DNA from 2 places in the Solibacillus sp. FSL R7-0682 genome. Region 2 is predicted to be linked to the other one. Evidence: a T-box and tRNA genes for the amino acid it is inferred to sense, from the RefSeq annotation. Region 2 holds a T-box; the other holds one or more tRNA genes.
The links. A T-box is a leader RNA that pairs with one kind of tRNA and senses whether it is charged. The one in region 2 lies ahead of argS (arginine--tRNA ligase), so its partner is inferred to be a tRNA-Arg.
Positions count from the first base shown of each region.

Region 1 (4,424 bases), 170 kb from region 2:
GAAAGCGCTAGCGACAGGAGCAAGTACAGTTTGGATTCAATTAAATAAAGCAGTAATTTGAAGTATTCCATTCATTTAAGAATGAACCTTCAAAACTGAACAGCAAACGTTAATGTTTCATTCCCCAAGGGAATGATTCCGAAAAATCCTTAGAAAGGAGGTGATCCAGCCGCACCTTCCGATACGGCTACCTTGTTACGACTTCACCCCAATCATCTATCCCACCTTCGGCGGCTGGCTCCAAAAGGTTACCTCACCGACTTCGGGTGTTACAAACTCTCGTGGTGTGACGGGCGGTGTGTACAAGGCCCGGGAACGTATTCACCGCGGCATGCTGATCCGCGATTACTAGCGATTCCGGCTTCATGTAGGCGAGTTGCAGCCTACAATCCGAACTGAGAACGGTTTTATCGGATTAGCTCCCCCTCGCGGGTTGGCAACCGTTTGTACCGTCCATTGTAGCACGTGTGTAGCCCAGGTCATAAGGGGCATGATGATTTGACGTCATCCCCACCTTCCTCCGGTTTATCACCGGCAGTCTCCTTAGAGTGCCCAACTGAATGATGGCAACTAAGAATAAGGGTTGCGCTCGTTGCGGGACTTAACCCAACATCTCACGACACGAGCTGACGACAACCATGCACCACCTGTCACCGTTGCCCCCGAAGGGGAAACTATGTCTCCATAGTGGTCACCGGGATGTCAAGACCTGGTAAGGTTCTTCGCGTTGCTTCGAATTAAACCACATGCTCCACCGCTTGTGCGGGCCCCCGTCAATTCCTTTGAGTTTCAGTCTTGCGACCGTACTCCCCAGGCGGAGTGCTTAATGCGTTAGCTGCAGCACTGAGGGGCGGAAACCCCCCAACACTTAGCACTCATCGTTTACGGCGTGGACTACCAGGGTATCTAATCCTGTTTGCTCCCCACGCTTTCGCGCCTCAGTGTCAGTTACAGACCAGAAAGTCGCCTTCGCCACTGGTGTTCCTCCAAATCTCTACGCATTTCACCGCTACACTTGGAATTCCACTTTCCTCTTCTGCACTCAAGTTCCCCAGTTTCCAATGACCCTCCACGGTTGAGCCGTGGGCTTTCACATCAGACTTAAGGAACCACCTGCGCGCGCTTTACGCCCAATAATTCCGGACAACGCTTGCCACCTACGTATTACCGCGGCTGCTGGCACGTAGTTAGCCGTGGCTTTCTAACAAGGTACCGTCAAGGTAGCGCCAGTTACTACGCTACTTGTTCTTCCCTTGCAACAGAGTTTTACGAACCGAAATCCTTCTTCACTCACGCGGCGTTGCTCCATCAGGCTTTCGCCCATTGTGGAAGATTCCCTACTGCTGCCTCCCGTAGGAGTCTGGGCCGTGTCTCAGTCCCAGTGTGGCCGATCACCCTCTCAGGTCGGCTACGCATCGTTGCCTTGGTGAGCCGTTACCTCACCAACTAGCTAATGCGCCGCGGGTCCATCTTATAGTGACAGCCGAAACCGTCTTTCAACTAACTGACATGTGTCAAAAAGTATTATTCGGTATTAGCTCCGGTTTCCCGAAGTTATCCCAATCTATAAGGCAGGTTACCCACGTGTTACTCACCCGTCCGCCGCTAACATCATTGGAGCAAGCTCCAAATCAATTCGCTCGACTTGCATGTATTAGGCACGCCGCCAGCGTTCGTCCTGAGCCAGGATCAAACTCTCCATAAAAGTAGTTTGAAAGCTCATTTGCTTTGCTAGCGATTCAACAATTAAGTTGAAATCATTTTTGCTTCATTTAAGAAGCTTGTTATCATTAACGTTGCTTGTTCAGTTTTCAAGGTTCATGTTGTTGTCGTGTTAGCGACTCTTAAAATATTACTACGTTAAGTCCGTTATGTCAACAACTTTTTTAAAATATTTTTTTGGAGCGGGTGATGAGAATCGAACTCACGACATCAGCTTGGAAGGCTGAGGTTTTACCATTAAACTACACCCGCATTATACTATTTTTAAATTGTGGCGCGCCCGACAGGAGTCGAACCCATAACCTTCTGATCCGTAGTCAGACGCTCTATCCAATTGAGCTACGGGCGCAAGGTATGTTACTTGGTGCGGCCGAGAGGACTTGAACCTCCACGGGGTTGCCCCCACTAGGCCCTCAACCTAGCGCGTCTGCCATTCCGCCACGACCGCTTCATCCGACTTTTCTCATTATACACCTTTGAGAAGAATTGTCAATATGAAACTGGTGAGCCATGAAGGACTCGAACCTTCGACCCTCTGATTAAAAGTCAGATGCTCTACCAACTGAGCTAATGGCTCGAAAATGGCTGGGGTACTAGGATTCGAACCTAGGCATGACGGAATCAAAATCCGTTGCCTTACCGCTTGGCTATACCCCAAAAATGGCGGTCCCGACCGGGATCGAACCGGCGATCTCCTGCGTGACAGGCAGGCATGTTAACCGCTACACCACGGGACCAAAGTAAACATTATTTTATTAAAAGGATTAAGTGGTGACCCGTACGGGATTCGAACCCGTGTTACCGCCGTGAAAGGGCGGTGTCTTAACCACTTGACCAACGGGCCAATGGCTCCGAAGGTAGGACTCGAACCTACGACCAACCGGTTAACAGCCGGTTGCTCTACCACTGAGCTACTTCGGAATAACATTCATTTCATCGTCAACATCTTGTCGACTTTTATTATTATAGCCACCTAATATAGGTTCGTCAACACTTTTTTATAACTTTTTTATAAAAAGTAGGATTTCCATCAAAATAATACAATGTTGCACTATTGTCCAAGTACTATTTATACTTTTCCATTATGTTTAAACGTAATTTTACCTCCACAGATACTACAGCAGTATTTTTTTTCATCCATCCGTCTTTTTCTCCTATATTCTTGCCCACAATCGATACATTGATAAACATAAATTATTTTTTTTATTTCATTTTTGATCGGTTGATCGATTCGCGCACAAAATCTAGGAGCGCCGACTTGTTTCAATAACTTTCTAAAATCAGCATCACGGTGTTTATACCCCATCCCTAATAAGTGTAGATGATAATGACAAAGCTCATGCAAAATAATGCCGCGCAATTCTTCAATACCAAAATGTTCATACAATGTTTTATTTAATTGTATATCGTGATTGTTTAGCATATAACGACCACCAGTTGTTTTTAAACGATTGTTAAAATATGCTTTATGTTGAAATGGTCGATTAAAATATTGCATTGAGAGTTCTTCTACTAATTTTTGCACTTGCTCATCTGTCATATTCATCCCACCTTTACTTAAAAACTTTCTAGTTATGTAAAAAACACATGGGCTAAGCCATGTGCTTTTTATTATAGAGGAAACCTATTTTCTTTACACGCTTTCTTGTTGCGAAGGGGGTAACATAGTTAAAGAAATACGACCTTTATTTACTTCCACCTTTTCCACCCATACTGTTACAATATCCCCTAAAGAAATCACATCAAGCGGATGCTTTACGCGACCTTTTTGTAATTTTGAAATATGCACAAGACCATCTTGCTTTACACCTATATCAACAAAGGCACCGAAGTCAACTACGTTTCGTACAGTTCCCTGCAACTCCATCCCGACTTGTAAATCTTCCATTTGTAATACATCTGTTTTTAGGAGAGGCTGTGGAAACGCATCTCGCGGGTCCCGTGAAGGCTTCATTAATGTTTCTACGATATCCTTTAATGTTACTTCTCCAACCTCTAGACTTTTACTTAAGTCTGACAAACTTAATTGGCTAATCGCCTGTTCAGCTTTTACTGTACCTACGTCTTTTTTCGTAACATGAGCAAATTCTAAAATTGCTTCTGCTAGCTTATAGCTTTCTGGGTGAATCCCTGTTGCATCTAATGGATTTTTCGCTTCGGGAATACGTAAAAATCCAATTGACTGTTCATATGTTTTTGCACCTAAGCGAGGAATTTTCTTTAATTGTGAACGTGAAGTAAATTGACCATTTTCACTACGCATTGCAACGATATTATCTGCTACAGTTTTTGATAACCCAGAAACATATTGTAATAATGACGCGGATGCTGTATTCACATTTACACCAACTTGGTTAACTGCTGTTTCAACAATGAATGTCAAAGATTCTGCTAGTTGTTTCTGTGATACATCATGTTGATATTGCCCTACACCAACTGCTTTTGGTTCTATCTTCACTAATTCCGATAGCGGGTCTTGTAATCGACGTGCAATAGAAACCGCACTTCGTTGTTCAACTTGTAAATCCGGAAATTCCGAACGAGCTGTTTCTGATGCAGAATATACAGATGCGCCTGCTTCATTCACAATAACATATGCGATTTGTTGATCAACTTCCTTTAAAAGCTCGGCGATAAACTGTTCTGTCTCACGAGAAGCTGTACCATTTCCAATCGCAATAATACTAATTGGATATTTTTTC
Region 1 covers NZ_JBBOUI010000001.1:313,304-317,727, reverse strand. Annotated here, with positions in the region: rRNA gene MKZ17_RS01660 (16S ribosomal RNA) at 154-1,705, opposite strand; tRNA gene MKZ17_RS01655 (tRNA-Gly) at 1,901-1,974, opposite strand; tRNA gene MKZ17_RS01650 (tRNA-Arg) at 1,995-2,071, opposite strand; tRNA gene MKZ17_RS01645 (tRNA-Leu) at 2,085-2,170, opposite strand; tRNA gene MKZ17_RS01640 (tRNA-Lys) at 2,224-2,299, opposite strand; tRNA gene MKZ17_RS01635 (tRNA-Gln) at 2,305-2,379, opposite strand; tRNA gene MKZ17_RS01630 (tRNA-Asp) at 2,384-2,459, opposite strand; tRNA gene MKZ17_RS01625 (tRNA-Glu) at 2,492-2,566, opposite strand; tRNA gene MKZ17_RS01620 (tRNA-Asn) at 2,569-2,643, opposite strand; gene MKZ17_RS01615 (SprT family protein) at 2,792-3,262, opposite strand; gene MKZ17_RS01610 (Tex family protein) at 3,356-4,424, opposite strand, start outside.
Region 1: it encodes a tRNA-Arg, which carries the amino acid that the T-box ahead of argS (arginine--tRNA ligase) is inferred to sense. The anticodon was not compared.

Region 2 (4,424 bases):
CTGAAATAATGTTAGGATAGTTTGCTAATAGTACAACAGTCGGCCAGGCGTTATCGGTAAGTGTTATTTTTATAACGTCATCATGATATTGCAACGATGCTTTTTCTAGCATTGAGCATATTCGTGCAAACGTGTATTGTACGTATGGACCTGTTTCGCCTTTAAAATGTAACATTTGCTCAAGCGAAAATTCGATATCATTCGAACGATAATTTTTTAAATCATTAAAGATGACAGCACCTACACCAACTTTTTTTGCGACATCATCCTTATTTAGAAGGGTAGGATTTTTTTCAGTAATATTACCCTTTGCAGTGTTTATTGCTTCTTCTAATACATCCTTTAATAAAATGACATGGCCTTTTCTAGTAGACATTTTTTTGCCATCCTTGAGAATCATACCGAAACCAACATGTGATAAATGCTCTGCCCAATTTGCATCCATTTTCTTTAATACATGGAATAGCTGTTGAAAGTGTAAAGATTGTTCATTTCCTACGACATAAAGTACCTTTTTTGGACTATAAGTTTTTTGACGATAAAAAGCAGCTGCTAAATCACGGGTTGCATATAAAGAAGCACCATCTTGCTTTGTAATTAAACAAGGGGGCATATTATCAAGCTCTACTACATTGGCACCATCGGATAGTTTTAGTAATTCCTTTTCCTTTAGCTGTGTAATGATGTCGGCCATTTTATCGTTATAAAATGCTTCACCTTCAAACGTGTCAAAATGGATATTCAGGAGTTCATAAATAGACTGGAATTCATCTAAAGAAGCGTCTTTAAACCATTTCCATAGAGAATTCTCTTCCAAATCACCATTTTCTAAGGCTTTAAAGGCTGCACGTGCATCATTATTTAAGGCATCATTATTTTCGGCTTCCTCATGAAATTTTCCGTAAAGCTTCAGTAATTCCTTAATCGGAGCCTTTTCTATTGCTCCTTTTTCTCCCCACAGACGATAGGCAACAATAAGTTTCCCAAATTGTGTTCCCCAATCGCCTAGATGATTAACTCGAACTGCATCATAACCGTTCTTTTCGGAAATATTTGCTAGTGCATTCCCAATTACCGTTGAGCGTAAATGTCCCATTGAAAATGGCTTGGCGATATTAGGGGAAGAAAAATCAATCACAACATTTTCAAATGATTGTTCTTTTTGCCCATAATTTTGTTGCTGTTTTAGAATAACAGGAATAATCTCGTTCATAACCTGTGATTTATTTAAAAAGAAATTGATATATCCCCCTACAACGTTGATTTTTTCAAATGCTGGATTTATAAGCTGTTCAGCAAGCTCTGCAGCAATAATAGGAGGGGCTTTACGTAAAAATTTTGCTAATTGAAAACATGGGAAAGCAATATCACCGAGCTCATCATGTTTTGGTTTTTCTAACATTTTTTCAATGGCTTCTGCCTGAAATAAATAGTTTGTCTCTTCCGCAATTTTCTGGGCTAAATATTTATTCATTTTGCATCTCTCCTTAAAAAAAATAAGCCCCCGTCTCTAAATAATAGAGACGAGAGCTATAATTCCCGTGGTACCACTCTAGTTGCCACAAATAGTAAGTGACCCCTTTCAATTGTTAACGAGGTGACTCCCCGGCAATTCCTTCTTTATTCAGAATGCTTCTCCAAAGTGCGTTTCACTTACCTCAAATTGATTAGGCTCACACCAACCCTAATTCGCTGAACTTTTTCGATAAACTACTCTCTTTTTCTAAGAATTTAAGTATTCACACAATATTACTGGATAGCCTAATTGTTGTCAATGTTATCCAAATATTGTTGAGATAACATTCCTTTAATCTCTTTTCCTGAGATGTATTGGCTATCATCCCTGGGTAGGCATTGGCTACAACATATACAAATTTTGTAAATATTATTCTGTAACTAATTCCCTAATTTGGCCAATCTCTTATCCCACTTCATCCTTTAATCCTAAATATTAAATTAATTCCATTATATAACAATAAATAAATGAAGGGACTAATTAGGAACAGTCAAAAAAGTTAATAACACTACTATTTAAGGTTATAGGTAATAATTTACATATTAAATTTTACGTATTAACTTCTTTTCTCGTGAATAATAAATTTACACGTTCATGTTAACTTCCTTCTAGGTATTACCAAAAAATCATCGAATGCATCAAATATTCATTAGAGAAAAGTACTAGTGTAGAAAAAAATATACAGGTCATTTATAATATTATGGTAATATAAATAAGTGAAATTGGTATTATTTTTAAAAAGTGAAAAAGGCAAACTTATCGAAAGGTAGGGACGCAAAGCTACGAGTCTAAAATCCATTGGGTCATGATAGTCGGGTTGCCAACATAAACGTGTTTGTTGGGCTATTCTTTTTTAATTGGAGTAGCTTTTTCTTTTGCATAAACACGATGAATGTAGGAGTCAAATTATAGAGAAGGAGATTTGAGATGATAGTTGTAGATAAGAAGAAATATAAAATGGAAATTGATGAAACAAAGAAAGAATTACGCGTACAGGTGCATGGATTAATAAAAGAGAATGATGCAGAGCAATATTTAGTAGACTTGCAAGAAACAATTAATAAAGTTTCGAGACAAAATTATACTTTTGTTATTGATGCTACTTACCAAACGCCAGTTCCAGCTAAGGTTGTACCTCAGCTTGAAGAAACAATGAAATTTTATTCTTCATTAGGCTTTAAAAATTTACTTATAATTAAGCCTTCATCTAAAATTGCCCAAGTTCAAATAAGAAATGTTTTAGAACGAATTGAATTTGTCGGTACTTTCATTGAAAGTACACGTTAGTCTAATAGAGAAATGGAGAAATTATATGCAGACAGCACAGAAGTTATATACATATGAAATTATTACAAAAGACCAAACAGATTTAGTATATAAGGCAGCTGATTGTTTAGCACGCTCATTCGTAGGTATTGAGGTTGCTGGAAGATTAATTCAAGAGCCAATGGTTGGATGCTTACATTTAGAATATGAAGATTTCTATCATTTCACAAAGGATTACTTAGAATCTACTGTGGAACAAGGATATTGCGCAGTTGCGCTAGATCATCATCAAAATGTTGTTGGTGTACTTGCGGGTGATACAAATGCACCTGAAATTATTGGAGAAGATGTTTTTGAAGGATCTTTTTATGATATGAATGTGATTTTACATGCATTAGAAGATGTAGATCAACGTTTTATTGAAGATTATAAAAAACGATACGGAAAAGATATAGAAGATGGGGAGTTATTACATTTATTTTTATTAGGTGTAACTGCTGAACAGGAACGTCACGAAGTTATTGTTGAATTAGGAAACAAACTAATAACGAGAGCATCTGAGCAAGGCTTAAAAGCTGTTTTAGCAGAAGCAACAAACCCTAAATCAATCCGCGTAATGGAAAAATATCATGGTTTGAAGAAATATGTGGATCTAGAAGGAAACTATATTGTTCATAAATATAAGGATAATAGTAGATTAAACATTATTCCAGAGGAAGTAGCAGATGGAACATATATCATTATAAGAGAGTTTTAAAAAATTTATTATTAAAAAGTTAGTAGAATAGGAGATTTTTTCATGGAAGTAGTCATGCTAGGAATTATTGTCGTTTTATTATGTACATCTGTGTATTTTGCTTACCGATATTTTTCTGTTAAACGCCACGCTCAAATAAATAATGAGGTAGCAAATGGAGAAAAGGAAATATCAGCAAATCAAGTACGAGAGAATTTCTATATGTTTGCCAAAAATGTTAATGAAAAAGGTAGAAACCTTACCGAACACGGGGAATACGCAGCTGAGAAGGCCGATATTGTACGAGCTGCAATCGATGAGGTAGGTAACGGATTAAAAAAACAATTAGTAGCTACGGAAGAGAGTTCAACTTCAATCGAAGATATGACAGAGGCTATCGAAGAGCTATCGATAAGGTCGAATCAGATTTCCGAACAATCAAATACTACATTAGAATTGACACAGGATGGTAACGAAAAGATAAAAGATTCGATGGTTAAAATGGAGCAATTTAATCAAACAATTAATACAACATTTGGTGCAATTACAATCCTCGGAGAAAAGTCTCATGAAATAGGTAAAATTGTTAAAGTAATTACAGGGATTTCTGAACAAATCAATTTATTAGCATTAAATGCAGCTATTGAGGCAGCTCGTGCTGGTGAACACGGTAAGGGATTTGCTGTTGTAGCTGATGAGGTTCGTAAACTAGCTGAACAATCGCGTCAGTCATCTTCAGAAGTGGCGAATATTGTAAAAAATATTCAAGAAGAAACAGATCGAGTTGTCATATCAATGAAGCAAGGAACAGAAGAGTTTGCACAAACAAATACAACAATTTTAGAAATTGGTACGATGTTTGAAAAGATAGTTGATACGACAAAAATTATTGCTGATAATAACGCG
Region 2 covers NZ_JBBOUI010000001.1:484,043-488,466, forward strand. Annotated here, with positions in the region: gene argS (arginine--tRNA ligase) at 1-1,474, opposite strand, end outside; T-box leader at 1,517-1,735, opposite strand; cyclic di-GMP riboswitch class I at 2,256-2,341, shown strand; gene MKZ17_RS02455 (hypothetical protein) at 2,444-2,803, shown strand; gene MKZ17_RS02460 (hypothetical protein) at 2,829-3,539, shown strand; gene MKZ17_RS02465 (methyl-accepting chemotaxis protein) at 3,582-4,424, shown strand, end outside.